Regions from separate parts of the Pseudarthrobacter sp. AG30 genome, predicted to be linked through region 3. Evidence: riboswitches for the same ligand, from Rfam matches in the RefSeq annotation. Region 3 holds a riboswitch; each other region holds the start of a gene.
The links. Region 3 has a riboswitch for cyclic di-AMP ahead of DC347_RS03955 (LysM peptidoglycan-binding domain-containing protein). Riboswitches for the same ligand answer to the same signal wherever they lie in the genome.
Positions count from the first base shown of each region.

Region 1: another riboswitch for cyclic di-AMP. It lies ahead of DC347_RS13210 (NlpC/P60 family protein); the one in region 3 lies ahead of DC347_RS03955 (LysM peptidoglycan-binding domain-containing protein).
Region 2: another riboswitch for cyclic di-AMP. It lies ahead of DC347_RS05915 (hypothetical protein); the one in region 3 lies ahead of DC347_RS03955 (LysM peptidoglycan-binding domain-containing protein).

Region 1 is NZ_QEHL01000014.1:29,197-39,311, forward strand. It holds gene DC347_RS13165 (isoprenylcysteine carboxylmethyltransferase family protein) at 1-549, opposite strand, end outside; gene DC347_RS13170 (DUF2933 domain-containing protein) at 539-817, opposite strand; gene DC347_RS13175 (heavy-metal-associated domain-containing protein) at 1,039-1,383, shown strand; gene DC347_RS13180 (hypothetical protein) at 1,411-1,746, opposite strand; gene DC347_RS13185 (universal stress protein) at 1,882-2,328, opposite strand; gene DC347_RS22115 (hypothetical protein) at 2,597-2,728, opposite strand; gene DC347_RS13190 (metal-sensitive transcriptional regulator) at 2,848-3,183, shown strand; gene DC347_RS13195 (heavy-metal-associated domain-containing protein) at 3,202-3,426, shown strand; gene DC347_RS13200 (cation-translocating P-type ATPase) at 3,429-5,714, shown strand; partial or broken gene DC347_RS13205 (IS110 family transposase) at 5,732-6,781, opposite strand; gene DC347_RS13210 (NlpC/P60 family protein) at 7,124-7,888, opposite strand; cyclic di-AMP (ydaO/yuaA leader) riboswitch at 7,892-8,088, opposite strand; gene DC347_RS13215 (heavy-metal-associated domain-containing protein) at 8,332-8,646, shown strand; gene DC347_RS13220 (hypothetical protein) at 8,915-9,394, shown strand; gene DC347_RS13225 (DUF305 domain-containing protein) at 9,536-10,115, shown strand, end outside.
Region 2 is NZ_QEHL01000004.1:88,976-99,090, forward strand. It holds gene DC347_RS05905 (glycosyltransferase family 39 protein) at 1-1,213, shown strand, start outside; gene DC347_RS05910 (glycosyltransferase family 39 protein) at 1,220-3,301, shown strand; cyclic di-AMP (ydaO/yuaA leader) riboswitch at 3,447-3,609, shown strand; gene DC347_RS05915 (hypothetical protein) at 3,613-4,320, shown strand; gene DC347_RS05920 (glyoxalase superfamily protein) at 4,388-4,789, opposite strand; gene upp (uracil phosphoribosyltransferase) at 4,834-5,469, opposite strand; gene DC347_RS05930 (phosphatase PAP2 family protein) at 5,482-6,285, opposite strand; gene tadA (tRNA adenosine(34) deaminase TadA) at 6,341-6,847, shown strand; gene DC347_RS05940 (glycosyltransferase family 4 protein) at 6,926-8,035, opposite strand; gene DC347_RS05945 (6-carboxytetrahydropterin synthase) at 8,038-8,433, opposite strand; gene DC347_RS05950 (zinc-binding alcohol dehydrogenase) at 8,442-9,476, opposite strand; gene DC347_RS05955 (HNH endonuclease signature motif containing protein) at 9,713-10,115, opposite strand, start outside.
Region 3 is NZ_QEHL01000003.1:158,426-168,540, reverse strand. It holds gene DC347_RS04005 (thioesterase family protein) at 1-678, opposite strand, end outside; gene DC347_RS04000 (endonuclease/exonuclease/phosphatase family protein) at 836-1,513, shown strand; gene DC347_RS03995 (NUDIX domain-containing protein) at 1,535-2,050, opposite strand; gene DC347_RS03990 (DUF1918 domain-containing protein) at 2,083-2,274, opposite strand; gene DC347_RS03985 (metallophosphoesterase) at 2,349-2,852, shown strand; gene DC347_RS03980 (glucose 1-dehydrogenase) at 2,996-3,889, shown strand; gene DC347_RS03975 (DUF1810 domain-containing protein) at 3,923-4,369, opposite strand; gene DC347_RS03970 (DNA alkylation repair protein) at 4,394-4,921, opposite strand; gene DC347_RS03965 (TraR/DksA C4-type zinc finger protein) at 4,918-5,277, opposite strand; gene DC347_RS03960 (transglycosylase) at 5,299-6,612, opposite strand; cyclic di-AMP (ydaO/yuaA leader) riboswitch at 6,866-7,038, shown strand; gene DC347_RS03955 (LysM peptidoglycan-binding domain-containing protein) at 7,042-7,878, shown strand; gene DC347_RS03950 (YdiU family protein) at 7,957-9,423, opposite strand; gene DC347_RS03945 (DinB family protein) at 9,474-9,998, opposite strand.

The DNA of each region.
Region 1 (10,115 bases), on a different contig from region 3:
TTCTTCCTTCCGGGCCAGGCGCAGGTACACGATGACCAGGACCGGGAACATCACCAGGGTCAGCAGGGTGGGCCACTGCAGCAGGAACCCGGCCATAATCGTCAAAAACCCCACGTACTGCGGATGCCGCACCCGGCCGTAAGGGCCCGTGACCGCGAGGCGGTGGTCCCGTTGGGCCGCGAAGAGGACCTGCCAGGACCGGTAGAGCAGGAAGAATCCGGCCGCGATCAACACGTTGCTGAGCAGATGCAGCGGGCTTAGGTGCGGATCGCCCTGCCAGCCGGTCAGGTCTTGCCACAAATGGCCGGTGTTGTGGTTCAGCAGGTCACCACCCGGGATCCGGTTCCCCAGCCACCCCGACAGCAAATAGATGGTCAGCGGAAAACCGTACATCTCCGTGAACAGCGCCACGATGAACGCGGAGAAACCGCCCAGGGCGCGCCAGTCCAGCCTGGTCCGGGGCCGGACGAAACTGAACGCGAAGATGATGAACACCGCCGAATTGATGATCACGAGCCCCCACAAGTCATACCCGTAGTCAGTGGACATGGCCGCCACCCCCGCCGGGGGCTTCCTGCCCGCCGTGCCCCTGATGCGTGGAGCTGCCGTGCCCGCCATGTCCGCCGTGCCCGCCATGCATGAACAAATGCATGGACAACATCAGCACCACCCACAGGTACGGCAACGCGTCCAGGATATGGAGCCAATGGTTCGTAACCAGGTACACGGCGGCCACCGCGATCAGGACCGTCAGCAGTCCCTGCGTCCAGGGCCCGGGCCGGATACGCCCCGGAGCGGGAAGATGTCGCATGCTCATGCCCCAAGTGTTGTGCCCGTTGACCCGGCCCGATAGTGCCTAACGTCCCCGTCCCGGCCCGCAGCCCGGTACCTGCGGATGCGCGGCAACCCCTTGCCACGCATACCCCTAGGGGGTATATTTGTGGTGTTGCCAGTGACGTGGTTTGTCCAGGCTCAGGCCGTCACAGCCGTTCAACCGCAACATCCCCTTTCCTATCCCTAGCTTGAAGGAAAACTGACATGTGCGGAACATCTGAATCACGGACCCAACTGCCCCTGGCCTCCACGGCCCAGCAGGGCTGCAGCTGTTGCTCCCCGGCCGCGGACACGCACCCGGCAGCTGCCGCCGATCAGCGGCCCGGCAGCCCAGGGGTCCAAGCCCAGTACGCCGTGGAGGGGCTGACCTGCGGGCATTGCGTCCGGACCGTTGAACAGGCCGTCTCTGGGGTAGCCGGAGTCGAGTCGGCAACGGTGGACCTGGTGCCCGGCGGCACGTCGCGGCTGACCGTCACCGGCACCGCGGACCGGAAAGCGCTGGCGGAAGCGGTCAGCTCCTCCGGCTACGTCCTGGCCGGCGCGAACTAGCCCCGCACCGGATCCCCCGGGCGCTGATTAGTGGCCCGGGTGATCGGTGTGGTCAGCAGTGGGCGCCGGGGAAGGTGTCGCGTCCCCTCCGGCGCCGCTGATGGCCGGGCCGATGACGAACGCGGACAGGGAGAACATGGCTGCGAAGACCAGCAAACCCACAGCGGGGGCGACCCAGCTGCCGAACCGCCGGTAAAGGCGGATCAGCATGGGTACGGACGCCAGCAGCCCGAGCGCGCCGAACAATGCGGTGCCGCCGGATCCGGCGACCAGCGCCGTCCCGGCGAGCAGCCCAATATGGTGCAGGACGTGCGGCAGGAGCCCCATGATCAGGCCGACCGCACCGACCAGCGCGTGCCACAACGCCTGGAACCTGCTCCTGAGGCCATGCCCTGAAGGGCCTGGCCGGTCATGGGCGGTCTGAGGATGGTGGGAAGAATGGTCAGCTGTCACAGACTCTGCTTTCAGGAATTTTCCTCCGGTATTTGCCGGAACGGCTCATTCCTCGGCACCATGCCGGGACCGGACAACGAGCACCGGGGATGGCGAATGATGAACAAGCTGACTGGATACCGATCCGAGCAGCAACCCTGTGAACCCGCCCAAACCCCGGGAGCCAACAACGAGCAGGTCAGCGTCCTCTGCCGCCCGGAGGAGGACCGCGGCCGCGGTGCCTTGGTCGACCTCGCCGGTGACGGGGACCCCTTTGCTGTCCACCCGCTTCAGCGCTTCGTCCTGGAGCCGGCGGGCAGCCTGGGGAAAGAGGTCTGGGTCATGGATCAGGCCTTCCATTCCTACCGTCACCGGCGGGAAGGCCCAGGCGGTCACGGCGCGAACTTTCCCGCCGCGCAGCCGCGCTTCTTCCACTGCCCACTCCAAAGCCCGGCGCGAGGGAGCGGAACCATCCACCCCCACCACGATCCTGAATACACCATTCCCGCCCATGGGCACCGCCTTCCGCCAGTTCTTCACGTGTGCCTCAGTGTTTCCCCTGCTGGTGGTCACCGCAAGGGTCCGAAGTCCCGTGGCGGGCGGCGCTCCACCTGGCGGAACCGAACCCGAGGTGCCGCATCAGGGGATCCGTCCGTACAGTGCCCGGAATCAGCGGCAACAGCATGTGGAAAGGTGCGTCATGCTGTTGCTGCGGCGGGCACGCCAAAGGCCGGTTGTTCAGTGCCCCCAAGGTACTGAACAACCGGCCTTCAGTGGTTTGTTAGCCTGCGCGGACGAAGGTGGCGGCGCCTTGGAGGTCATCCAGGTCAGGGGTGGACGGTGGTTTCGTTTTGCCGTTCAGGCCGGAGCTTAGGACTTGGCCGTTGCCGAAGTGGCCGGGCTGCATGACCATGTCTCCGGGCTGGGGGCAGGTGACAACCGTGCCGCAATTCATGAACGGCTGTGGCGCAGCCGAATACCCCCTGGGGGTACTTGAATCGGTACCCCGCGGGGGTATATAAAGGGAGGGTTATGGAGAGGACCATCATGGCCCATGAAAGTGACAGCTTCCCGTCCGCCGCGATTGCGGACCACGGGTACAGCAACAAAAAAGAGGCTTACCTTCGCCGGTTGAAGCTCATCGAAGGCCAAGTACGAGGCATCGCCCGCATGGTCGGTGAGGATGCCTACTGCATCGACATCCTTACCCAGGTCGCGGCGGTGAACAAAGCCCTTCACGCCGTGAGTATGGGGCTGCTCGAAGAACACATAGGACATTGCGTGGTGAACGCTGCAGCCGCCTCGGATGAGGCCGGCGAAGCAAAGGTTAAGGAAGCGACGGACGCCATTGGGCGCCTGCTGCGGTAGAAGATTAGGGAGAAACGCATGAGCGTGACGACAACGGTCAATATTTCCGGGATGCACTGCGGCCACTGCGTGGCATCGGTGACCGAAGAGCTGCAGGAACTTGAGGGCGTCGCTGCCGTGGACGTTTCCCTGAACAAGGACGGCGTCTCGGTCGCCACCATCACGTCCGCGGCCAAGCTGGACGCGGAGCGGATCGACGCGGCGATAGCTGAAGCCGGTTACACCGTCGTGGCCGGCGGTTAGGCGTGGATACGGAAACCCTCGCCTCCGGCACCCGCATCATCGAACTCGACATCCAGGGCATGACCTGTGCGTCCTGTGTTGCCCGGGTAGAGCGGAAACTGGGAAAACTTGAGGGCGTCGACGCCAGTGTAAACCTGCCGCTGGAATCCGCCCGGGTCATCGTCCCGGACGGCATTTCGGACCAGCAGATTCTCGACACGGTGGCCGCCACCGGCTATGCGGCTGGGCTCAAAGCCGACAGGGCAGCGGCGGACAAGGCGCAGCAGGATGCGGCGGCGACCGCTCACCCTGCCGATGCGGGCGGGGATGACCAGGCTGCCGCAGCGAAGGCCGTTGCCGGGACCCTGCGGCCCCGGCTTCTGGTGGCCGCGATTTTTACTTTGCCGGTTCTGGTGATCTCCATGGTTCCCGCCGCACAGTTCCCGCACTGGGGCTGGGTTGCTTTTGCCCTCAGCGCCCCGGTCGTCAGCTGGGCCGCGTGGCCCTTCCACCGGGCGGCGGCGATCAACGCCCGGCACCTGGCCTCCACCATGGACACCCTGGTGTCCATCGGTGTCAGTGCCGCCTTCCTGTTCTCGGCGTGGCAGCTTTTAGCCGATCCTGCGCTGACGCAGCACCCCGGCATGGACATGAGCGCCCATGCCCTGTACTTCGAAGTCGCAGCCGTGGTGACAACCTTCCTGCTGCTGGGCCGGTATCTGGAAGCCAACGCCAAGCAGCGGGCAGGCAATGCCCTGCGCGCACTGCTGAACCTCGGAGCAAAGGAAGCCACGGTGGTCCGGGACGGGACAGAGTCCCAGGTCCCTGTCGATCTACTCGTCCCCGGCGATGTCTTCCTCGTCCGCCCCGGGGAAAAGATCCCGACCGACGGATTCGTCGTCGAGGGCCAGAGCGCGGTGGACACCTCCCTCATCACGGGCGAATCACTGCCGGTCGAAGTCGGCGTGGACGACACGGTGATCGGAGCGACGATCAACGCCAACGGCCGTCTGCTGGTCAAAGCCACCCGTGTGGGCAGTGAGACCACCCTCGCCCAAATGGGCAAACTCGTCAGCCAGGCCCAAAGCGGGAAGGCGGCAATCGCCCGGCTGGCGGACCGCATCAGCGCGGTCTTTGTTCCGGTGGTCCTTGGTGTCTCCGCCACCACCTTCGCAGGATGGCTTCTCAGCACCGGTGATCCGCAAGCGGCCTTCACGGCCGCGGTGGCCGTACTGGTGATTGCCTGCCCGTGCGCGCTGGGTCTTGCCACCCCCACGGCGCTGCTGACCGGAACGGGCCGCGGCGCCCAACTGGGCATCCTGATCAAAGGACCGCAGGTTCTGGAAGACACCAGGACCGTGGATACCATCGTGCTGGATAAGACCGGAACGGTCACTAGCGGCAAGCTGTCCGTCTCAGCTGTCCAGGCCCTGGGCGGGACCAGCGAGGATGAGCTGCTCGTCCTGGCCGGGGCCGTGGAGGCGGCCAGTGAACATCCCGTTGCGCACGCCATCGTGCGGGCAGCAAGAAGGGATGGGCCGCTTCCAGCAGTGGCGGGCTTTGACAGCGCACCCGGCGGGGGCGTGCGCGGGACGGTGAACGGCCGCGCCGTCGTCGTGGGGCGTGCCGGCTGGCTGCAGGAGAACGGTATTGATGGCCCCGCCGGTGGGGGGCAGTTGCTGCGGGCGCTGGAGGATTCTGGCGCGACAGTGATCTGGGTGGGTGTCGATGGGGAAGCTGCCGGTCTGGTCAGCCTCACCGACACGGTCAAACCCGGCTCTGCCGCCGCGATCGCCCGGTTGAAGGAGCTGGGGCTCCGTCCTGTTCTCCTGACCGGTGACAACGCTTCGGCGGCGTTAGCCGTGGCCGCCCAGGTGGGCATCCCGGCCCAGGATGTCCTGGCGGGGGTCCTGCCCGAAGGCAAGGTTGAGGCCGTGGGCCGACTGCAGAAGTCCGGGGCGACAGTGGCCATGGCCGGGGACGGTGTCAATGACGCCGCAGCCCTGGCCCAGGCGGATCTGGGCATCGCCATGGGCAGCGGCACGGACGTCGCCATCGCTGCGGCTGATTTGACGGTCATGGGAAGCGACCTGGGCCAGGTCGCGGAGGCCATCGAGCTGTCGCGCCGGACGCTGGCCACGATCAAGACCAACCTGTTCTGGGCGTTCTTCTACAACGCCGTCGGCATCCCGGTCGCCGCGCTGGGGCTGCTGAATCCGATGATCGCCGGCGCTGCGATGGCCGCCAGCTCGGTCCTGGTGGTCAGCAACTCGCTGCGGCTGCGCCGCTTCGGCAGCCGCACAAAATGACTCTTCTATGGGTTCTGTCAAGCCATGGTGGTTTGGAGTTGGCGGAAGATGGAGCGGCAGACGTAGCGTTTGAGGTTCCGGCGGATCTCACGGTTTGATTTGCCTGTTGCCCGGCTGCGGGCGACGTAGTCCTTGGTTGCGGTGTCGAAGCTCATTCGGGTGCGGACGATGACGTCGAAGGCGCGGTTGAGTTGGCGGTCGCCGGAGCGGTTGAGCCGGTGTCTGGTGGTGTGACCGGAGGACGCAGGGCGTGGCGCAACGCCGCCTAGGGCGGCAAAGGCCGCCTCTGAACGGATCCGGCCGTGATGGGAGTAGGCGCAAATGATGATCGCCCCTGTTACGGGACCGACTCCGGGTGTGGTTTGGAGTCCTGGAGCCAGTTCTTCGGTGAGCTGGGCCAAGGCCTTGTGATTTGCGGCGAGCTGGATCGTGAGGTCTTTGACGGCCGATGCCAGGCGTGTGGCTTCGGCACGTGCAATTCGAAGCATGGGGTCCACGACGTTGGAGCTGCGCCAGGCTGCGATGGTGCTGATCTGAGCATCACGCAGGGATGACCGGGCGTCGATTCCGAGGTCGGTGCCGCGGAGTAGGGCTGTGAGGGCGTTGCGGTTGGCTGTCGGTTGGTGATCCAGCAGGGACCGGGAGGCCAACAGGATCCTGATCGCTGCCCGGGTTCCGGCCGCGCGTGGTTCCATGACTTGCTCGCGGGGACGTCCAAGGACGGAGCGGGCAGCGGCTTCGGCGTCGATGGGATCGGACTTGCCGGTCAGGGCCCGTGACGAGCGTGCCGGTGGCCTGACTTCGCCCACGTCGATGCCGACCGCCAGCAGTGCTTGAGTGAGTTGGGCGCCATAGGAGGATGTGCCTTCGACCGCTGCGAGTACTCGTTCCCCGCCGGTGCGGCGCCGGATCCAGGTGATAGCTCAGTCCATTCCCGCGGAGGTGGCTGGGAACACCGCGGTGTCGACCACGGCACCGATTGCGCAGTGAACGGCTGTGAATGTGTGGGTGCGGGCGTGGGTGTCGACTCCGACGACGAACTCGAATTCCTCTGCGATGATCGCCATAGTGTGCTCTCCTCTTCTCATTAACCCGGTTAGGTGACAGGAGCCTGCCTGGGTCGCTTGGAGATGCATCTGTAACGGGTCACACCCAACTGGTGGACAGTCTTCTGATCAGGTCATCCGCGCGGGCAGGCCGTGCCCGGAGAATGGTGCGGACAAGTCATTTTCAAGACACCGCCTGAGCGGGTCGGATATACCCTGAGTCACACGCCGTCCTCCGGGACCAGCCTGCCAGCCAACCTCGGGCCGGCACCTGACCATTACAGTGATTCCCGCTATGCCACGGGATGCTGAAGGCCGGCGATTCACTGCCCCCAAGGCAGTGAATCGCCGGCCTTCAGTGGTTTATTTGCCAGCGCGGACGAAGGTGACGGCGCCCTTGGAAGTCATCCACGTCAGCGGGTGCACGGCCGTTTCGTTCTTGCCGTTCAGGCCCGAACTGAGGACCTGACCGTTGCCGACGTAGATCCCGACGTGGCCGGGCTGCATGACCATGTCACCGGGCTGAGGATCGGTCACCACCGTGCCGTAGTTCATGAACTGCATCGGGCCAAGGTCTCCCACCGGGATCCCTGCGGCGTTAAGGGCGTTTTCCACCAGCCGCGTGCAGTCCTGGATCATGCCGATCTGGGCGTAGGCGGAGGAAACCATAATAGCGTTGATGCCCCCGGCTGCCGGTGCCGCGACCGGGGCTGCAGCGGCCGGAGCGACGGTAATCTGCGCCTTCGGTTTCGCGGCCGGGGCAGGTGCCGTCGACGCTTTGGGGGTCTCCGCCACGACCGGCTTGGGTGCCTCCACCACCGGGGCAGGGGTGGTCTCTACCGCGGGACGTTCGTAAGAGATCTGGACCGTGGAGTCCGCGGTGAGCGGCGCCTGGACCTGGCCCGCAACTTCCAACGTCGAGGCCGGCTCCGCATCACGCTGGGGTGGGGCCTCGGCTGCCTGCGCGGCAATACCGCTGGTCAGGACAAGGCCGGAAGCAGCCGCAATAACAGCTGCCTGGCGGCCTGCGACACCGGCGTTGCCGGCAACAGATTTGGACAGGACCCCAAGGGCACTGGTCTGGACAGGGACCGCACGATGGCGGCCATGACTTTTGCGCATGGGCATGAAAAGGCCTCTCCCACTGCCTGCGAGGTTAGCTGTCGGATTCGGATGGGAGACACCCGGCCGGCCGGTACACGCATGGCACCAGGCGCGACTTCACCCCAAGACCTGCCCGAAGCAGGTCGCTGTTGGTTTCCCCGTCTCTGCCGGACGAAAGTTGCGAACGGATCCCGGGCAGCGGCAGAGTTAGGCAAGTCTGCTCGAGAGTGCCGCATTCGGAGAAACCGGCACGACTTAGACCGTACTTCACTCCGGCATCAGTTGTCACATTTGAATAACAGGAGACGTAGATCACAGCTATATCTACTTCTGCCCAATACCCCCTCCCGGTATAGTTTCTGTTGTTGTCAGTGAAGTGGTATGTCCCGGCCGGCGCCCAGCGTCTGGCTTTCACAGCCGTTCAATCCCAGCGCCCATTGGTCCTTCGTCAAGGAATGGAAACTGACATGTGTGAAACTGAAATCCGTACCCAGCTGCCGCTTGCCGCGGCGTCGGGGTGCAGCTGCTGCTCGGCTGAAGCCGCCCTTGCCCCCACCGCAGCCAACGGTACCGGTACCGTTGAATTCGCTGTGGACGGCTTGACCTGCGGGCATTGCGTGCAGACGGTCGAGAAGGCAGTCTCTGCCCTTGATGGGGTGGAATCTGCCTCCGTTGACCTCGTCCCTGGCGGCCGCTCCCGCCTGCGGGTGCGAGGTATGGCTGACGCGGCAGCGATGCGGGAGGCTGTGACGGCCGCGGGGTACACCTTGGCCAGCAGGTAACATCCGCATTTCTCCGGCGCCCATCCTCCGGGGCCTTGCGCTTCCCAGGAGAGGTCCCACGGCCAGCGTATACAGCCCGCTGGCCCGCGGGCGAGGGCGGCCTTAGCGCCTGAAACCAGGCGTCACAGATAATCCGGAGCACTCCGCTGCCGTGAGGGACGGTGAAACGGAATGCCGCCCGGGCGCGTTGACCAGTAGGAGACCTGCAGGAACACCCTGCCGGTTACCCTTGTATTGAAAGAACCTGTACCGAAAAGGAGGAAGTGTCGTGACCGCAGTACACCGTCGTCGTCTCACCGCCTTCTTCCTGCGGGCCGGGTTCCTGACTGCGGCACTGGCCATCATTTTTGGCATTTTCGGCATGCATGTGATGATCGGCGCCCACGACATGCCCTCAGGCCCCGCCATGTCAATGTCAGGCTTGAGGGGGACGATGCAGCTGCAAACCACGCCGGCCAGCCATACCCAGGCTATCGGGATGTCAGCAGGCGTGGCTTCCAGTGATCCGGCGGCCACGGGTTCCTCCTCCTCCTCCTCTTCCTGTGCCCCTGCAGGGCCGTGCACCAAGATGTCAGCCGGTGGAGGGGCCTGTGTCCTGGCCCCGGGAACCACGACTCTCTCCGCCCCCTTGCCTGGGCCAGCGCCCTATGAGCTGCCCGATTTTGGTGCAGCCGCCGTGCTCGGCAGCACGTATGCCTACTCACCGGCCAGCGCCTCCCCCGGTGATCTCTGTATCAGCCGGACGTAAATCACTCCTCTGCGCCGTGCCTTTCACCGGCGCATACTCCAGCCATCGGCCCGCATGAAACAAGCCGGACCCCGCACGGTCCGCTGCATGCCAGCCCACGGGCGCACTTGCGCCGCTGATACTTTGAGGACCCTGATTTTGATGAAAAAAACTTTGACACTTTCTGCTGCCGCCATCGCCGCGGCCATCGCCCTGGCCGGCTGCTCGACCGGGTCGGGATCTGGCGGCTCTGAGAGCGGCGGCATGTCCGGGATGAACCACGGAAGCTCCGGGATGTCATCCACCGCCGCCCCCGCAAGCTCAGCGGCGGCTGCGGCTGCCTTCAATGATGCGGACACGATGTTCGCGCAGATGATGATCCCGCACCACACCCAGGCCGTGGCCATGAGCGACATGATGCTCAAGAAGCAGGGTATCCCTGCCGCCGTAACTGACCTGGCCGCCAAGGTCAAGGCAGCCCAGGGCCCGGAAATCGACAAGATGACCGGGTGGCTTCAAAGCTGGGGCCAGCCCACAGCCATGCCCACCGGTACGGCTTCAGCGCACAGCATGGAGGGGATGATGGGCGCCGATGACACGGCCAAGCTCGAAGCCGCCCAGGGCGCCGAGGCCGCCAAGCTGTTCCTTACCCAGATGATCGCCCACCATGAAGGTGCCGTCATGATGGCCAGGACCGAAACCACGGATGGCAAGAACACTGATGCGGTACAGCTCAGCAAGG
Region 2 (10,115 bases), on a different contig from region 3:
CCGCATCACCGGTTCGGGTGAAGGAATGCCCGGAGGTGGAGCCGGCGGCCCGGGCGGCGGTGCGGCTGGCGGCTTCGGCGGCGGAAATGCGGGATTCGGCGGCGCGGCCGGCCTGCTGCGGATGTTCGGGACCAGCTTCGGCGGCGAGGTGTCCTGGCTGCTGCCCGCCGCGCTGGTGCTGCTGGTGGCAGGCTTGTGGTTCACCCGCCGCGAAGCGCGCACGTCCCGGAGCCGCGCGGCCCTGATCCTGTGGGGCGGCTGGCTTCTGGTCACGGCTGGCGTCTTCAGCTTCATGAGCGGCATCGTCCACCCCTACTACTCAGTGGCACTGGCCCCGGCCATCGCCGCGCTGGTGGGCATCGGCTCGGTCGAACTCTGGCGCGGCCGCGCGTACTGGCCGGCACGGACAACTCTGGCCGTCGTGGTCCTGGGCACCTCCATCTGGTCCTCGGTGCTGCTGGGCCGCGACACGTCCTGGCTGCCGTGGTTGCGCATCGCCACCATCGTCCTCGGTGTCCTCGCGGCGGCCGCCATCCTCCTCCGCCTTGACGGCAAGGGCGCTGCGGGACGGTTCCGGCGCTCCGGGACGGCCGCCGTCGTCGTCCTCTCCTTGCTGGCCGGGGGCCTTGGAACGGCTGCCTGGACCTTGGCCACCGCCGCGTCCGCCCATTCGGGATCCATCCCGACGTCGGGGCCCGCAGGTTCGTCGGCGGGCGGTTTCGGCAACAGGGCTGCCGGCTTCCGGGACGACGCCGCGCTCCGTGGCGACCGGACCGACGGAACGGATGCGGCAGCCGGTGCCGGCGGTTTTGATCCCGCGAACGGAGCCGGCGGCGTCAAAGGCGCCCCCGGAGCCGGCGGGGCGGGTGGTCCCGGCGAAGGCACCGCCGATGCAGCCGTGACCGCACTGCTCACCGGCACCACCACGAAGTGGTCGGCGATTGTCTCCGGGGCCAGCCAGGCCGCCAGCCTGGAACTGGCCACGAACACCAGCGTCATTGCCCTGGGCGGCTGGAACGGCGGCGACCCCTATCCCACGCTCGCCGAGTTCCAGGCCATGGTGGCCAGGGGTGAGATCAGCTACTTCATCGAAGGCGGCATGGGCGGCGGCATGGGCGGCCGGGGCGGCAACTCCGAGGTGGCCGCCTGGGTGCAAGCCAACTTCCAGGCCCAAACCGTGGGTAACTCCACGGTGTACCAACTCACCAAGTAGGACCCCATGGCCAGCTCTAACTCCACTCCGGTGCAGGCTCCCTCCGCTCCCGCTGCCCCCGGCCCTGCTGCCTCCAGCCCTGCTGCCGCGGCCGGCGTGCGGCGGGAGCCCCCGGCCCTCCGGCACCGCCTGGAACTGGCAGCCGTGCTGGCAGCTACCGCCGTGCTCTACCTGTGGAACCTCGGGACATCGGGCTGGGCCAACGCTTTCTACTCCGCCGCTGCCCAGGCCGGATCGCAGGACTGGGCGGCCTGGTTCTTCGGTTCCTCGGACGCCGCCAACTCCATCACGGTGGACAAGCCACCGGCGTCCCTGTGGATCATGGGGTTGTCGGTCCGGATTTTCGGCCTGAGCTCCTGGAGCATCCTGGTTCCCGAAGCCCTGATGGGAGTCGGCACCGCCTGGCTGCTGTACCTGGCCGTCCGGCGGGCCGCGGCACCGGCCACCGGTGACCCGCGCCTCGCCCACCGGGCAGGGCTGCTGGCCGCCGCTGCGCTGGCACTGACGCCCGTGGCCACGCTGATGTTCCGGTTCAACAACCCGGACGCCCTGCTGGTGCTGCTCATGACCGCCGCCGCCTATGCGGTGCTCCGCTCCGTGCAGGAGGACAGGCTGCGCTGGCTCCTGCTGGCAGGGGTTCTCCTGGGCTTCGGGTTCCTTGCCAAGCAGCTGCAGGTCCTGCTGGTGGTTCCCGGGTTTGCCCTCGCCTACCTGGTCGCGGCGCCCGCCAGGCTGGGCCGGCGGCTGCTGCACCTGCTCGCCACCGGTGCCGCGATGCTTGCCGCGGCCGGCTGGTGGCTGGCCGTCGTGGAGCTCATCCCGGCTGCGGACCGTCCGTTCATTGGTGGTTCGCAGGACAATTCCATCCTGGAACTGACCCTCGGCTATAACGGCCTGGGCCGGCTCACAGGCGACGAGACAGGGAGCGTGGGCGGCGCCAACGGCTGGGGCGTTCCCGGGCTGCTGCGGATGTTCAACAGCGAATTTGGCGGCCAGATCGCGTGGCTGCTGCCCTCCGCACTGATCCTTGCTGCCGGCCTGCTGTGGGTGGGACGCCGGGCGCCGCGGACTGACGCCGTCCGGGCGTCGGTGCTCGTCTGGGGTTCCTGGGTCCTGGTGACCGGCCTGGTCTTCAGCTTCATGGCGGGCATCATCCACCCCTACTATGCGGTGGCATTGGCGCCGGGGATCGCAGCCCTGGCCGGCCTGGGGCCGGCCCTTCTCTGGCAGCACCGGCGGCAGGCCGCCGCGGCGGTCTTCCTGGCCGCCGCAGTGGCCGCGGCAGCCCTGATGGCATTCACCCTGCTGGGAACCACATCCGCCTACGGCCCGTGGCCGCGCTGGGTGGTGCTGGCGGCAGGCCTTGCGGCCGCAGCAGGAACAGGGTTGAACAGGTTCATCCGCCTGCGCTCCGTGCAACGGACGACGACGGCGCTCGCCATTGCGGCATCGCTCGCCGGCCCGCTGGCCTTCTCCATGTCGACGGCGGCGACGGCGCACAGCGGGGCCATTGTCAGCGCCGGACCGGCGACGTCGTTCGGCGGCCCGGGCGGGTTCGGCGGAAACCGGACCGGCGGGTTTGGCGCGGGCGGCACGTCCCGGCAGTTCAACGGCCAGGCTGGACAAGGCCAGGCCGGACAAGGCCAGGGTGCCGGCCAGGGCGGGGCAGCAGGCCAGGGCGGGGCAGCGCAGGGCGGTCCGGGTGCCACCGGTGGCCGCGCCGGCGGGATGGGCGGCCTCCTGGGTGCGCCCACGCCGTCGGCCGGGCTCGTGGCCGCATTGAAGGACGGTGCCTCAAACTACACCTGGGCAGCGGCAGTAGTCGGTTCGAACAATGCCGCAGGTTACCAACTGGCCACGGAACTGCCGGTGATGGCCGTGGGCGGCTTCAACGGCACCGACCCCTCCCCCACGCTGGAACAGTTCCAAGCGCTGGTCTCCCAAGGCCGGATCCACTACTTCATTGCCGGCGGGACCATGATGTCCAGCAGCGGCTCTGACGTCTCCACCCGGATTGCACAGTGGGTGGAGTCCACGTTCCCGGCGCAAAACATTGGCGGGACCACGGTCTATATCCTGGCGGGATAAACCGGCGCCGGGGATCCGCCTGCAGCAAATCGACGCGCCATAATTCGTGACTTCCGTTACCCAAATGTGACTAATGCGCAATCTTCCTGTACCGTCGATTGGGTGCGGTCCCCGTTCGGGCCGCATATCCCGGGTTGACGCCAAGCTCTGCCGCTTCCCGGATTCCGCTTGAGCAACGGCAGAGGCGGGGGACCCACCGTCCCGGGCAATGATTGCCCTTGGGGTTAAGCCAGCACGTGTTTTTTCCGTGCGGCCGGATGCCCTCATCCGAACCCGACAGCTAACTCCGCAGGTGTGAGAGGCGATCAATCATGTCTAAATCCATGGCAAAACCATGCCTGCAAACCAAGGCAAAACATCGGGCCAAACCCCAGCCCGCCAAAAAGACCACCGTGGGCCGGCGTGTTGCGGTCCTCGCTGCATCATGCGCGGTGCTGGTTGGCGTTGGCGCGGCAGGCCAGGCGACCAACAACATGACCCAGGCGTCGTCCACCGGGTCAAGCGCTTCCACGTCGGCGGCGGATGCCCAGATGAGCATCGAGAAGAGCGAAATCCGTTCCAACCCGGCCGCTAATCCTGCTCCTTCCGCCATCAGCGTGGCACCGCAGGCCGCGGAGCCGGCCCCCGCGCCCGCTCCCGCCGCCCCGCCGGCTGAAGCACCCGCACCTGCGCCGGCCCCCGCGCCTGAGCCTGCTCCCGCCGTCGCGGTTAACGATCCCGCGGGCGCCCAGGCCTACGCCGCCAGCCAGCTGTCCTCCTTTGGCTGGGGACCGGACCAGATGCAGTGCCTGCAGACGCTGTGGACCAAGGAATCCGATTGGACCACCACCGCCACCAACGCCAGCAGCGGCGCGTACGGCATCGTCCAGTCGCTGCCGGCGGAGAAGATGGCCAGCGCAGGCGCCGACTACCTGACCAACTACCGCACGCAGATCAACTGGGGCCTGGACTACATCAAGAAGAGCTACGCCTCGCCCTGCGGTGCGTTGAACTTCCACCTGGCACACAACTGGTACTAGGCACCACCTGCACCGGGCGCAACGCAAACCGCGGGCCGCATCATGTCGATGCGGCCCGCGGTTTGCGTTAACCGGCGCCCTGGACGTCGCCCGGCCCGGCATTCCGCCAGGGGATGTACTGGACAGACCACTTGTTGCCGTCCGGATCGGCGAAGTACAGGAAGTGGCCCCACTGCTGCACATCCACGTCGCTGACGTCCACGCCGTTGCCCTTGAGCTGGCGGTGGGCAGCCTCGATGTCGCTGACCACCAGCTGGAGGTTGGATCCTGTGCCGGGCGGAGCGTCGGTCAGCCCTTCGCCGATGCAGATGGAGCAGGCGGAGCCGGGTGGCGTCAACTGCACGAAGCGGATCGACTCCGACGGGCGTTCGTCGTAGTCGGCGTTGAAGCCAACCTTGTTGACGTAGAAATCCTTGGCGCGGTCCACATCGGATACAGGGACAAAGACAAGTTCAAGTTTCCAGTCCATCCGCACAGGCTAGCGGCGGGAACGGTTTTGAAAAAGGGTGGAACCTACCCGGCGATCCCGTACAGGCGGTCGCCGGCGTCGCCGAGGCCGGGAACAATGTAGGACTTCTCGTTGAGCTTCTCGTCGATGGAGGCCAGGACGATGTGCACGTTTGCGTCGCCCAGTTCCTCCTCCAGCTTGGCCAGGCCCTCCGGGGCTGCCAGCAGGCAGATGCAGGTGACGTCGGAGGCGCCGCGCTTGAAGAGGAACTTGATGGCCTCACGCAGGGTTCCGCCGGTGGCCAGCATCGGGTCCAGGACGAAGACCTGGCGGCCGGTGAGGTCCTCGGGGAGGCGCTCGGCATACGTGATGATGTCCAGGGTTTCCTCGTCCCGGGCCATGCCCAGGAAGCCCACCTCGGCGGTGGGCACCAGCTTGGTCATGCCTTCCAGCATGCCCAGGCCGGCCCGCAGGATGGGAACTACCAGCGGCGTGGGCTTGGTGAACGCGGTGCCGACCGTGGTGCTGACGGGCGTTTGGATGGTGACGGGCTCGGTGCGGACCTCCCGCGTGGCCTCATAGGCCAGGAGGGTCACCAGCTCCTCCGTCAGCTGGCGGAAGACCGGCGACGGCGTGTTTTTGTCCCGCAGGACGGTGAGCTTGTGGGCGACCAGGGGGTGGTCAACAACGAGAGTGCGCATCCCCTAAAACTATCATCCGGCGCTGCCTTTGCCGGGTCCGTAGTGTTCGCCGTCGTGCAGCTCCTCGGCCACCACGTCCCGGACGATGGGACGGTCGAACGACGGCGCCGCACCCACGTGTTCCCGCCTGCGGACAATGTGGAACAGCCGGTGGGCCATAATCACCACACCCACCCAGGTGAGCCCCAGCAGCCAGCCCGCCATGACATCCGTGAGCCAGTGGTGGCCCAGGAAAACCCTGCTCAAACCCATGGCGATGATGAACACCGCGCCCGCCGTGATGGCCAGGACCCGGACGCGCATGGCGTGGAACTGGAGGCAGATCAGGTACACCACCAGGCTGATCACCACGGTGGTGTTCAGGGTGTGCCCGCTCGGGAACGACGGGGAATCCTCATACGGCGGAACGGCGTCTGCGTGATCCGGGCGCGTGCGTCCCACCAGCTTCTTGCCGAAGGTGGTGGCGGTAATGGACACGGCAGCGGCTCCGCCGATCAGGACCAGCGGACGCCAGTTGCGGCTGAGGAAGGTCAGCCACGCGGTGAGGATGCTGGCCAGGATGGGCATTCCGATGCCACCGCCGATATTGGTGAACCCGGTAACGAACGCGTCGAGCCCGGGGCTGCGGAGGCTCTCGGACAGGGCCAGCGCCGGCTTGTCCAGGTTGGCCAGCCCGGCGGAGTCCACCACGTCGTCATACACCTCGGCGCCCAGCAGGGCGAGGGAGACGATGACAACACCGCCCACGAGGATGGTGAGGACCAGCGCCGCGTAGGGTTTGAACCAGGTCCCCAAGCGGTCCCGAAGCGTATCCATGGTGCCTCCCGGCATCGGTAAGTAACCTGAGTATCCCCGAAACTATCATTGAGCCATGCCGTTGCCCGAAAAGAAACACGACGCCTGGATGGGCCTTGCCCTCGCGGAGGCGCACCGCGCCCTCGCCACGGAGGACGTGCCCATCGGCGCGGTGGTCATTGGGCCCGACGGCAGGGTGCTGGGTTCCGGCCGGAACCAGCGGGAGGAGCTGGGTGACCCAACAGCCCATGCCGAGGTGGTGGCCATCCGGGAAGCTGCCGCACGGTTGCAGGAACGGGCCAGGCTCGACGGCGGCCAGGGCGACGGCTGGCGGCTCTCCGACTGCACGTTGGTGGTCACCCTGGAACCCTGCGCCATGTGCGCGGGCGCGATCGTCCTGGCCAGGATCCCCCGGGTGGTTTTCGGGGCGTGGGACGAGAAAGCCGGTGCCGCAGGATCCGTGTTCGACATCCTGCGCGAACGACGGCTCAACCATTGGGTTGAGGTGTACCCGGGCGTCCGCGAGGAAGAGTGCGCCCGGTTGCTGCGCGAGTTCTTCGCGGCGCACCGCAGCAGCCTTTAGCGCGTCCGGAGGCGGGCATCTTTACCGCGGCCGGCTTCGGACAGTCCGCGGCCCGTTTCAGGCAGTCCGCGGCGGGTTTCAGGCAGGCCGCGGCTGCCCGTTCCCTCGGTCGCCCGCTGCCACTACGGCCAGCAGGCCCTGGGCCGTGCTGCTCCAGCCGGGGAGGTCCCTCCGCGCCTCGGCTGCGGCTGCGCGCCAGCCCTCGCGGACCCGTGCGTCCCCGAGCCACCGCCGCAGGACCGCAGCCAGCCGGCCGGGACTCTCCTGGCCCCCGACGGGCAGGGGAACCGCTGCCCCCGGAAGTCTTGGCCCGCCGTCGGACGTTTCCAGTCCGGCGAGGGTAAGCGCCTCCACCGCGCCCGTGCCTGCCCTGACCAGCGCTGGGATGCCGCGGGCCAAGCTCTCGGTGACGGCCATCCCAAACGCTTCCGTCCGTGACACCAGCAACGTCAGGTCGGTCCGGGCCCACTGTGCTTCCAGCGGCTCGCCGGTGAGTTCGCCGGTCAGCCACACCCGCTCCTGCAGACCGTTCCCGGCAACCGCAGCCTGGACTGCCTGCGCATACACCGGATCGGCCCGGTCCGACCCCACGAACGATGCAGTCCAGTCAAGATCCCTGATCCGGCCCAGGGCCTCGACCGTGAGCAGCTGGTCCTTGTTGGGCAGGAGCGCCGCAACGACCGCCAGGTGGGGCGGCGTGGAACCGGCCGCCAAAGGTGCCGGCTCCACGCCGGGGAGTACAACCCGCGCTTGCGGGAGCCCCCGTTTGCGGAGCACGTTTGCCGCCGACGTGCTGGTGCAGATGACCCCGGTTGCGGCGCGCAAAGCCCTGGCTTCGCGTTCAAGGGCCTGCGTGCCTGCATCTTCCGGCACGGGCATATGCACCAGGACCCATGTTTGCCGGCCGGCTTTCGCAGCGAATTCCAGTTCGTCCGGAGCGCCCACGGCCACCAGTCCATCCACGATCGCCACCGGCTGCCCGGGATGTGTTTCCGGGTCCCACGCCCCGATGAGGGCGCCCAGCCGGCGTCGTTCGTGTGCGCCGGCATCCGGCCAGGTGCCCTCCACGGCAATGACCTCAACCCCTGCACCCAAGGCCTGGAGGCCGGCAACCAGGCGCGCGTTGTAGACATTGCCGCCCGAGCTGTGGCGGATATTGCCCGGGACGAGCAGCCGAAGGGGGCGCATGGTCAGTCGGACAGGTCCAAGGCGTAGGTGGCCCAGGCGTCCGGATTTTCCCGGAGGGTGACGTCGATTCCCGCCAGCTCGGGGCCGTCTGCCGTGTCCTTGATCCTGGCCGCCACCTTCCGGGCGATGTACTCGGCCAGCGCCTCCGTGGTGGTGAGCTTGCCCTCGAAATCCGGGTGCTCGTCCAGGTTTCGGTAGTTCAGGCCGCCCAGCACGTCCTCGATGATGGTTCCGGCGGCTCCAATGTCCAGCACGATCGCGTCCGTGTTCAGGGCACGACGCCGGAAGCTCACCTCAGCGACGAATGTTGCGCCGTGCAGTGCTTGTGCGGGCCCGAATGCTTCGCGCGGAAGGCTGTGGGCGATCATGAAGTGGCGGCGGACTGTCAAGCTGAACATGGGCTACCTTACGTTTCGGAGTTGTGGGTTGCTTGGCTGGGGGCCGGGTTGCCGGAAGGGTATTCGACCACGTGGCACAGGGCTTCCAGCGTGCCGTCGGACAGGCTCTGGACCACCTCGGGAAGGTCCTCGAACCGGGACGAACCGGTCAGGAACGCATCGAACACGGGGTCCTTGAGCAGCGATACGGCAAGGTTGAGGCGGTCCGCATTGGTGCGGCGGTGGCGCCGGGACCGGGCCACCATGCCTACCTGGCTGGCCCTGATGGACAGCCTGCGCGCGTGAAAATCCTCGCCCAACGGTATGGTCACCGTCCGGTTGGCGTACCAGGACATCTCGATGACATCACCGTCGTCGCCGACGAGCTGGAGGCTGCGTTCCAGCCCTTCCTGCGAGGCCGAGCAGTGGATGACAATGTCGCAGTCGGCCAAGGCATCATCGGGGTGGGCGAAGTCGACGCCCAACGCGTCCGCCAACTGCTTCCTGCCCGGATCCAGGTCCACCAGTTGCAGGCGCTGCAGCGGGAATGTGCGCAACAGGGTGGCGACCATGCCGCCCACCAGGCCCGCGCCGACGACCGCCACCCGGTCCCCCAGGCGCGGCCCAGCCTCCCACAGGGCGTTGACTGCGGTTTCGACCGTGCCAGTCAACACCGCGCGCCGGGACGGGACATCGTCCGGGATCCGCGTCAGGGACTCCACCGGCACCACATAACGGTCCTGGTGCGGGCTCAAGCAGAACACGCGTGCGCCCTTCCAGTCCTGGGGCCCTTCCTCCACAACGCCAACGGAGAGGTAGCCGAATTTTACGGGCCCGGGGAACTCTCCTTCCTGGTGCGGGGCGCGCATCTGCTCAGCGACCCGGGGCGGAACAGCGCCGGCGTGGACCACCATTTCGGTGCCCCTGCTGATGCCGGAGTAGAGGGCACGGACCAACACCTCGCCGGGACCGGGTGCGGGCATTTCTTCGGGCCTGAGCTCGCCGTGCTGCTTTGCGGTGGTCCAGTAGGCGGTTGCGTGGATCGGAGGCTGTGGATTCATCATCTTGCTGATGAATCTAGCCCGACGTGCATGCGCCGGGAAAGTCCGACGGCGGCCGGCGGCGTTTCCGGTCACCGTTCCGTTTGGGAAGAGGCGGGTGAACGGCCCGGCGGACCGAGTGCGCACAGAGTGCGCACCGCAGCTTGGGCGTGGGGCCGCTTGCTGCGGTCGAGGCTTGTGGGCGCAGCAAGCGTCCGCAGTGGCCGTCGGGCGGCATACGCATGGGGGTGTCCCGCCGCCTAAGCAGAGGGCGGGTGGAGAATGCGGTCCAGGCACGCTTCGGCCAGCGAGTAGTCGATTCTGCTCAGGTCCGCGACGCTGAAGGGCACTCTTTGCAGGGGCCTTGGCTCTGCTCTTTCCAGCTCCGGCGCCGTCCTGTCGTGGTCGACGAATCCCGGTGGCCACACGGGTGGTTCCCAGTCCTGGTGTTCGCTGTGGTAGTGGCGGCCGCTGGGTGAAATCCATCCCGGCGGTTCGTTCTTGGTGGCCGGGGTGGGTTTCCAGCCCGTGGTGTGCCGCAACCGGTGATGTTTCGGACAGGGCTGTCCCAAGTTGCTGATCCCGGTGTCGCCCCCGTCGGCCCAGGCGAGGATGTGGTCGGCCTCGGTATCCAAGGAGGTGTTGCTGCACCCGGGGAACGGG
Region 3 (10,115 bases):
CTCCCCTTGCGGCCGGCGGTACATGTGGATCTGCAGGTCCAGGTTGGGGAAGGCATAGCTGTCCTTGCCGGGCGGGACCCTGGCGGCGATTCCGTTGGCCGTGTCCGCCATTCCCATCAGCCGCGCCAGGTCGCCACTGTCGGCCCGGTCGGTCAGCGGGTACCCGGTGCGGAGCCACACTTTCCCGGCGCCGGGGCGGTGCCCCTCAGCCACCCGCATTTCCAGGGAACGGATGTAGCCTCCCGGCCACACAGCCGAGCCGTCATACGGCTTGCATTCGTCCGGGCCCGGAATGGCCGGGTCTTCGACCTCCGCTATGGGGCTGGTGTCGCTGGTCAGCATGCGCCACGCCGTGGCACGGATGGCGGTCCGGCCGCCGGCCACCAGTTCGGCCTGCACAAGTTCAATGGTCCTGCCGGGCCGCAGCGTGGTGGTCTCGATCCGGAAGTCGCCACCGGGGATCAGTCCCAGGATCTCGTAGCTGATCCGGGCCATCCGCATGTCGTCGCGCGGCTGGTGCCGTTCCAGGAGGTCAGCCATCAGGCCCGAGGCCGGCGCCATGTGCTGCTCGTGGGTGTTCCAGGCACCCTGGGCATGGATGGTTGACCGGAACCGGCCCCCGCCCAGTTCCTGGTAATAAAAGTTGCCCTCGGCGAGTTCAGGCAGGTCTGCAGTCAAAGCTGGCCCCTTAAGCAAAGTTCAGTGAATTGCCACTAACCCTATCGCCAGTGAGTGCGCCGCGACGCGGCAGGCAACGAAATGTTGGCGGGTACCACAGCCAAGCGGACTACACTCAGGAACTGGTCCTGTCAGCAACCCTCAAAAGAGGTGTTTCATGCGCGTCATCAGCTACAACCTCCGCAAGCATGCCGCAAGCGGCGAACTTCTCGCCCTGGCACGGAATCACGACGTCGATGCGCTGTGCCTCCAGGAGGTGGATTCCAGCGACCTCCCGGAGACCCTGGGCCCCCTCCATCTGGCGGATGCCACCAAGGGCAACAGGCTGGGCCTGGCCATCTACTACCGGACCAGCAGGTTCACTGCCCTGGACACGCAGTCCTTTGCCCTGAAGAAATCGATGCACGACAGGGTCCTTGCTCCGGCCCATGAGCGGCTGATCGGCACGCGGGTCATGGACAACCAGACCGAACACGAACTGGTGATCGGCTCGTTCCACGCAGCACCCCTGACGGCGTCGAACTCATTGCGGCGAAAGCAGATCCACGCGGCCCACGCGGAACTGCTCAGCATGGGTAAAGGCCTGATGACGCTGATGGTGGGCGACTTCAATTATCCGTTCTTCACCAAGAACCTGGATATGCACATGAAGAACTCCGGCTATGCCCTCTCCTTGAGCAACCGGCGCACCTACACCCGGTACAAGGTTTTCAAGGGCCATTTCGACTTCGCCACCTCCCTGGGGCTGGATATCGCCAGCGTGGAAACCCTTCCGCGCGGCAATTCAGACCACCTGCCCATCCTGGTGACAGCCGAGTACGGCGAAGGCTACTAGGCCCGGCTGCAACGCCGCCGTTTACCAGGATTCCCCGGCGTCCAGTTGTGCCATCAGGCCCGGCCAGGCTGCTGCGAAGCCGGGGTGGAGTTCCATGCCGTGGACTTCAGCCACCGGAACCCAGAGCAGGGCAATGCTCTCCGGATCGCTGATGACCGGTTCAAAGGACTCCCGCACACGGACCACCACGGTGGTGTAGGACCAGTAGCCATGGTCCAGCACGGAGGTAAAGAGAACGTCGACGTTGCCGGGCGGAACCGACGCTTCCTCGTAGGCCTCCCGGAGGGCGCCGTCGACCGGTTCTTCGCCCTGGTGCAGGGCCCCGCCGGGCAGGCCCCAGGTTCCGCCGTTGTGACTCCATACCGCGCGGTGCTGCAGCAGGACTCCCCTGGCGGGATCCCAGGCCAGGACCCCGGCCGCTCCGAACCTGCCCCAGAACCGGCCGCGGTCACCTTCCACCCAGGCGTCGCCCGGATCGCGGGGGCCGGTCCGCGGCGGCGGAGTGGAGGACAGGCTGGAGGGCGGGTAATGGTCCATTGCCCCAGTTTGACAGGTGAAGCGGCGGGACGTCAGGTGCCCTGCCCGTGGTCGACGGCGAAATCACCGCCCGGGTACATGACTGTTTCGTGGCCGTCGTCGAACCGGACCAGGTAGGGCGGGCCGCCGCCTTGGCCGCGCACCTCCAGGATCACCCCGTGCCGGTCCGCGGACCCCACGTTCCTGCCGCGCACCACGATCCGGTCGCCTTGGGCTGCCTCCATGGCAATCACCTCCACGGCCCAAGGGTACGACCCGCGGGCGCACCGGAACAGTGCCGCATGGCAGGATTTCCGGTATGCCGCTGAACCTCGTCCTGCTCGCCGACACCCATGTACCAAAACGCGCCAGGGACCTGCCGGAGCAGGTGTGGTCCGCCGTCGAAAATGCCGATGTGGTTTTCCACGCCGGCGACTGGGTGGAGGCAGCCCTGCTGGACGAATTCGAACGCCGGAGCAAGCGGCTGCTGGCCGTCTACGGCAACAACGACGGTCCCGAACTGCGCCGGCGCCTGCCGGAAACGGCAACTGCCACCCTGGATGGGGTCCGCTTTGCCATGGTCCATGAGACCGGGCCGGCCACAGGACGCGAGCTCCGGTGCGAAGCGCTGTACCCGGACGCCGATGTGCTGGTCTTCGGCCACAGCCACATCCCCTGGGACACGGTGTCACCGCGCGGGCTTCGGCTGCTGAACCCCGGGTCGCCTACGGACCGCCGGCGCCAGCCGGTTTGCACCTATATGGAGGCGGTACTCGACGATGGCGCCCTTGCCGGGGTCCGGGTGGTGGAGGTCCCGCGGTGAGCGCTTGGCACGGCGGCCGGAATTGCCTAGGCTGGAACAGTAAGCAAGCTTAGTTTTTGTTGGCTACCCTTTCCGCAATTGCCGGCTGCTTCATGTCCCGGGCCGCCAATGGGCCCGCGTCCCACCCGAACAGGAGGACCACCATGACTGACCAGTACACCTTCCGCAATCCCGTGACCGCCTACGAAAAGATCTCCCCGCCCAAGCAGCACCAGCCCGAACCGGGCCTGGACGCCGACCTGGAGCCCAAGGCCGACCTGGGTGAGGAAACCTACCGCGGCACCGGCCGGCTGGAAGGCCGCCGGGCCATCGTTACCGGCGCGGACTCCGGGATCGGCGCCGCGACGGCCATCGCCTTCGCCAGGGAAGGCGCCGACGTCGTCCTTTCCTACTTGCCGCAGGAAGAGGAAGACGCCGCGCGCATCGCCGGGATCATTGAGGCCGCAGGCCGGAAGGCGGTCAAGGTGCCGGGCGACCTGAAGGATTCCGCAGCGTGCCGCGAACTGGTGGATACTGCCGTGGCAGTGCTGGGCGGGGTTGACGTCTTGGTCAACAACGCCGGAAAGCAGGTTGCACAGGAGGATCTGCAGGACATTTCGGATGAGCAGTTCGACCACACGCTCAAGACCAACGTCTACGCCATGTTCTGGGTCACGAAGGCTGCCGTGCCGCACATGCCCGCCGGCTCCACCATCATCAACACCACGTCCATCCAGGCCTACAACCCGTCGCCGACCCTGGTGGACTATGCCACCACCAAGGCCAGCATCAACAACTTCACCAAGGGCCTGGCTCAACAGCTTGCGCCCAAGGGAATCCGGGTCAACGCGGTGGCGCCCGGGCCCATCTGGACTCCGCTGCAGGTCAGCAGCGGCCAGCCCAAGGAAGAATTGCCCGAGTTCGGCCAATCCACTCCCCTGGGCCGTGCCGGCCAGCCCGCTGAACTGGCCCCCGCCTACGTCTTCCTGGCCTCACCCGAGTCCAGCTACGTGGTCGGCGAGACACTGAATGTCAACGGCGGCAGCCCCACGCCCTAAGCTCCCGGCCGCCCAACACGGCGGGCCCTCCGGTTAGTCGGCGGCCTCCTGGCCGGCCAGGAGCTCATCCGTGGCAGGATCCGGCTCGCCATCAAAAAATTGGGCCAGGACCGTCTTGAACACTGTTTCTCCGGGCGCGGCCCGGAGAAACAGTGTCATGGACGAACGGAGCTTCTGCGTATCGATTCCGCCAAGGATGTCCGACGCCGAACGGCCGGAATGCGTGGTGAGAGCCAAGGCACACTCAAGAAGGCGCGGGCCCAGGACGGGGTGGTCCAGGTAGGCCCGTGCCTCTGCCAGGGACGAGATGGCGTAAGCCCGCGAGGTGGCGCTCTGCCCCAGCCCGGCAACTTGGGGGAAAATGAACCACATCCAGTGCCCGGTCTTGTTGCCGAGCTGCAATTCGCCAAGCGCGCTTCGGTAGGTTCCCCCACTGTCTTGGGCGGCGACGAATCGTTCCAGGTCAAACGCTTCACTCATGGGCTCTCCTCTGTGGCTTGCAGGTCATTGTGTCAACTCTTTCTCCACGAGGCGTGCTGCCGTTTGGAGTTGGGATTCAGGGTCTTCGCGCCAGCGCGCCAGGACAGCCGCGGCCCGCTGGCGGTCTCGGTGGTCCAAGCCGGCCAGCAAGGGCACCAGGACGTCGGAAACCAAAGGCCCGGCCAGCTCTGCCGCCTGGGCCGAGCGGAGAAAGCCCTCCAGCCGGGTGAGGTCCGAATGCCGCAGCACCTGCACCTTTGTTTGCAGCAGGACAACGGCGGCCAGCCGGCGTTCGAAGACCGGCTGCGAGCCTGGTTTCGGCTGGCCCCACAGGGCGGAGGCCAGCATGACCGTGGTGTCATGGCCCATGTCCTTGAACTTCCGAAGGGCGTCCCGGACTGTGCCGCGGACTGCGCCGATCGAAGACCCGTAGGAGGCCAGGGCTCCGCCCAGCCGGTAGCCCACCTCGTCGGCCCGGTACCAGGCACCCTCGTTCTGAAGGGTCCGGTCGATAAATTCAGCAGCAGCCGCGACGTCGGGCACCTCGGTCACCGCCCCCGCCCCGCAGAGGCATGAAGGATACAGAATGGGGTCCAGGGCCGCGCCTCGAGCCTGCCGGCCGCGATGGGCTCGCCGCAGACCGCACAGGTTCCATAGGTGCCGTTGGCCAGCCGCTCCAGGGCTGCCTCCACCTGGTCCAGCCCGGCTGAACTCTGCTTCAACAATGCCGACGCCTGCGACAGTTCGAAGGCGATCGTGGCGCCCTCGGGATCGTGTTCGTCATCGACGTTGGAGTCCTGCCGGGCCGCGTTGGCCGCGTCGATATCAGCCCGCAGCGCCGGCAACAGGGCCAACCTCCGGGCCCGTTCCTCTTCGAGCAGCACCCTGAACCGTTCGAAATCTGGCATGCGGAAAGCCTAGCGCGCCAGTCAGTACCAGTTCAGGGCGACGGAATGGCTCCAGGCGCCGCACGGGGACCCGTAGCGGTCGCGGATGTAGCCGAGCCCCCAGTCAATCTGCGTCCGGTAACTCGTCAGCCAGTCGCTTCCGGCGCTGGCGTACTTTCCCGGCGGCAGGGCCTGGGCTATGCCATAGGCCCCGGATGAGGCATTCGTGGCCGTGGTCAGCCAGCCGGATTCCTTGGTCCACAGCTGGGACAGGCACTGGAACTGGTCGGCGCCCCAGCCGAGGGCACCCAGGCGTCCTGAGGCATAGGCCTTGGCGCCGGCAGGATCATTGACGGCACCGCCCGGGACGGAGGGAACGACGACGGGCGGCGGGCCGGGCACGGCTGGCTGCGGCGGACTGCCGGGAACCGGGTCGGCCGGCGGGGCCGGTACCGCCGCGTTGCCGGCCGGAGCCGCAGCCGCGGGTTTGGGCTGCCGGGCTGCGGCCGCGGCAGCCTGCGCCGCGGCTTCGGCCTGCCGGCGGGCCTGCTCCGCCGCAGCGGCGCGCTTGGCCTCCTGGGCCGCTTCATAGGCAGCCAGCGCCGCCTGGCCCTGGCGATACTCCCCCTCAAGTGCCGCCGTCGTTCCCTTCAGCGAGGCCAGCTGGGCGGTCAGTTCGGTGCTGTGCTGCTGTTCGTCATTTACCTGCCGGGCAAGCGCGTCCTGGGCGGAGCGGGCTGCGTCCAGTTTGGCTTTTGCTTCCCCGGACAGTCGTTCCCGCTCAGTGCGGGCCACTTTTTCCTGCTCTGCCAGGGATGCGGCAACTTTTCCGGCAGCCGCAGCTTTCTCCACCAGAGCAGCAGTCTTGTCGCCCACCAGCTGGACGAGGTTGAGCCCTTGGACGCTGTTGTTCCGCAGGGCATCAAGGGCCACGAAGAATCCGGTATTGGTCCCGCCCGTCTTGTACGCCTGGACGGCAAGCGCTCCGATTTCCTTGCGATGACGGGCCAGTTCGTCGTTGGCGCGGGCAGCCTGGGTGGACAATGAATCCAGCCTGACCGATGCCGCTTGCAGCCCGGCGTCGGCTGCGGCGTAGTCGGCCGCTGCCCGGACCGCCGTGTTACCGGCGGCTTCAGCCTGGGTCTGGAGGCCGTCCAGGAGCCCGTTGATGGTGGTGATCTCTGCCACTTTCGCTGCCTCGGAAGACTGCGCCTGCTGCACGTCAGCCCAGGACGGATACCCACCGGGAGGTGCAGGCTCGTCTGCCGTGGCAGGCAGGACCGTGGCCGCTGCCACTGCGATGGCGAGCAGTCCCCCCACCAGCGGGGACGTGGGCATGGTCACGAACAGGGGCATAGTCCCGAAGCATACCGGCGGCACGCCGGAGCGGAAAGGCGGCCGTGCCTGCTTTGTTACCCGTTTGGTCCGGTGCCGGACCGGCGGGAGCCCGGCGAGGGTGGATCGGACCCATCCAATCGCTGGTTGAATACGAGAGAAGAACCTCGCATGTTATCTAAACGTGACAATGGGAGGGTCGGCGGGTTATGGTCTTCTGGTGTCCCTCCCCAAACGGGACACTCCCATCAGTTTGCCGAGCCCTGCCGCTGATACCGGGATTCAACCGCATTCATGCTGGCAGGGACGGGGGAACCAAGTTTCCACGACCTTTCAGGTCTTGGGGTTAAGTCGGACAGCTCCTCCGCCCACCGCGGAGATATGTTCGGCCGGGTATCTCCAACCCGAACCCGACAGCTCACCCCGCAGGCATGGGAGAGGCGATCAATCGTGTCAAAGAATCTCAGCACTGCCCGCCACCGCGCGACCCCGGCCCGCTCCATTGCGCTCGAGGGACTCGCCGTGACGGCCAAATCACAGGCCCGTTCGTTTGGCCGTCCGGCCCTCGCTGTTGCCGCCGCGTCCGGCATCGCGTTCGGCGTCGGCGCCCCGGCCCATGCGGGCGTGACGGGCGCGGACACCACTGAGCAGGCCAGCGTCCAGGCCGCCGCAGCTCCTGCAACTGCTCCGGCAGCCGCGGCAGCAACCGTCCACACCGTCGTTTCCGGGGACACCCTCGGCGCGATTTCGGCCGCGTACGGAGTCAGCCTCAATGACGTCCTGGCTGCCAACGGCCTGGGATTGTCGTCCATCATCTACCCCGGTGACCAGATCCAGATCCCCGGCGCCGGCTACGTGGCAGCACCTGCCCCCGCGCCGGCAGCGGCCCCCGTCCAGGCAGCAGCCGCCACCGCACCGGCGAACACCGGCATGAACATGTCCTACGCATCAGCAACGCCGGTGGCGTCCACCACCGGCAGCGGGACCGGTGCTGCCATCCTGGCCTCCGCCTACGGCCAGGTCGGCGTGAGCCAGGACTGCACCGCCATGGTTGAAAAGGCCCTGCGCTCCGTCGGCAAGAGCGTCGGCGACCTGGCTCCCACGCAGTTCTTCCAGTACGGCAGCGTGGTCGGGAGCCCGGCACCCGGCGACCTCATCATCACCTCGGGCCACGTGGGCGTTTACGCCGGCAACGGCCAGGTTGTGAGTGGCGGCGTCAACGGCTACACCACGCAGCTGCACTCCATCAGCTGGCTCAGCGGCTACTCAGTGGTCCGCGTCGCCTAGTCTTCGCGCAGTAAAGCCTGCTCCCAACAGGAGGGTGGCAGCCGGGTCTCCGGTTGCCACCCTCCTGTTGTCGTCGGATCAGGTCCCGCAAAAGGTCGTATAGGTCCCGAATTCCGCCGGGGCACCGTCCATGTAGCGTTCCAGCCCGGCCCGCTCGGTGAAAGGATCGGTCACGGCCTGAAGCAGGCGGTGCAACGGGGCAGTGTCTCCCTCCGTGCCGGCGGCGAGGGCTTCCTCCACCAGATGGTTCCGTGGAATGTACGCCGGGTTGACGCTGTCCATCAGCCCTGCGTCGGGTTGCAGCGCCAACCACCGCTCCGACCAGGCGTCGAAGCCGGCCAAATCCATCACCATCCCGCGCACCGGGCGCAGGTCGCCGCGGGCCGCCCTGCCTAGGTTACGGAAGAACAGGGTGTAATCCACCGGGCCGTCCTTGAGAATGGCCACCACATCGTCAATAAGGCTGGACGCGGCGTCGTCGCTGGCGTTTCCAGCGGCAAGACCCAGTTTGGTTTTCATGCCGCCCGTCCACGCCGTGCTGTACTGTCCACGGAATCCACCGAGCACCTCAACCGCTGCGGCAACGGCCTTGTCCTCGTCTTCGTCAACGAGCGGCAGCATTGCCTCGGCAAGGCGGGCAAGGTTCCATTCGGCAAGGACTGGCTGGTTGGCGTAGGCGTAACGGCCACTGACATCGATGGAACTGAAGACGGCGGCGGGATCGAAGGCATCCAGAAACGCACACGGGCCGTAATCAATGGTTTCCCCTGAGATGGTCATGTTGTCCGTATTCATGACCCCGTGCACGAATCCCGCCAGCATCCACCGGGCCACCAGCCCGGCCTGGGCGGAACAGACGGACGCAAACAGTGCCAGATAGGGGTTTGGGGCGACGGCAGCGTCCGGATAGTGCCTGCTGATGGCGTGGTCAGCCAGCCGCTTGAGCAGGTCCATGTTCTCCGTGGCCCGGGCGTACTGGAAACTCCCAACCCTCAAGTGGCTGCTGGCCACCCGTGCCAGGACAGCACCGGGCAGCATGCCCTCGCGCCGGACCTGCCGCCCCGTCGCCACGACAGCGAGGGAGCGCGTAGTGGGAATACCCAGGGCGTGCATGGCCTCACTGACAACGTACTCGCGCAACATTGGCCCGACGACGGCCCGGCCGTCCCCGGCGCGGGCGAACGGGGTGCGCCCCGAGCCTTTGAGGTGGATGTCCAGCAGGCGGCCGGCGCGGTCCGTGACTTCCCCCAGCAGGAGCGCGCGTCCGTCGCCGAGCAATGGGGAGTAGCCGCCGAACTGGTGGCCCGCGTAAGCCTGCGCCACCGGGGTGGCACCGGCGGGAACGTGGTTGCCCACGAGGAGGCGCACCCCTTCGGGACTGCGGAGGTATCGCGGGTCAAGGCCCAGGCCTGCTGCAAGCTTTTCATTCAGGACCAGGAGTTCGGGGTCCGGAGCTTCCTCGGCCTGCCAGGGAACCGCAAGTTCCGCCAGTTCACGGGCGAAGCGGCCGTCGAAGGTGACCGTGGATTCAGCTGCTGCCGTCATGGGTTAACCCTATCGCCGTGGTGCCGCCCGCCCCTCCTGCACGGAGAGTTTCAGGCCCTGCCGCCGCTGGCCCCTGCATCATCCAGCCCCTTGGCATAGGCCGCCTGGCCGGCATGCTGGAGGCAGTCCCCCAGAATGCTGACAAGCCGCACCCCAAGGGTCACCGGCGGATCCCAGCGCCTGTCCACCACGCGGTCCAGGTCCTGTTCTTCCAGGCTTTCGAGGACCTTCGTGGTCTGCCGGTGGACTGCTTCACAGTACTCAAGCAGGAGCTCACCGGATGCCCGGACAGCATCCACCTGGCCGCTGGAGTGGCCATAGCCCGTGTCGCCTTCCGCCAACGGGAGGCCAAAACGCGACACGAAGCCTTCCGACGTCCAGACCTGTTCCAACTCCGAGGCGGAGGCGACCTGCGCATCCTCCACCCTCCCCAGGTGCCACACCAGCCAGGCGATGGAGTTGCCGCGGCCGGAGGGGCGGTGCTGGAGCTGTTCCTCGTCGAGCCCGTCGAGCACCTGCCGGACCAGGCCCGGGAGGCGGCCAAAGGACTCGAGGAGCAATTCTTTGGAATCCATGGATCTGGCGCCTTTCGGGTTGCCCGGTCGGGGGAACAATAAGGTTACTGAGTAAAAGTAATGCCTGTGAACAGGCGGCCCCAGTCAACACGTGCGCTTGTTTCGACTTTGAGGGGG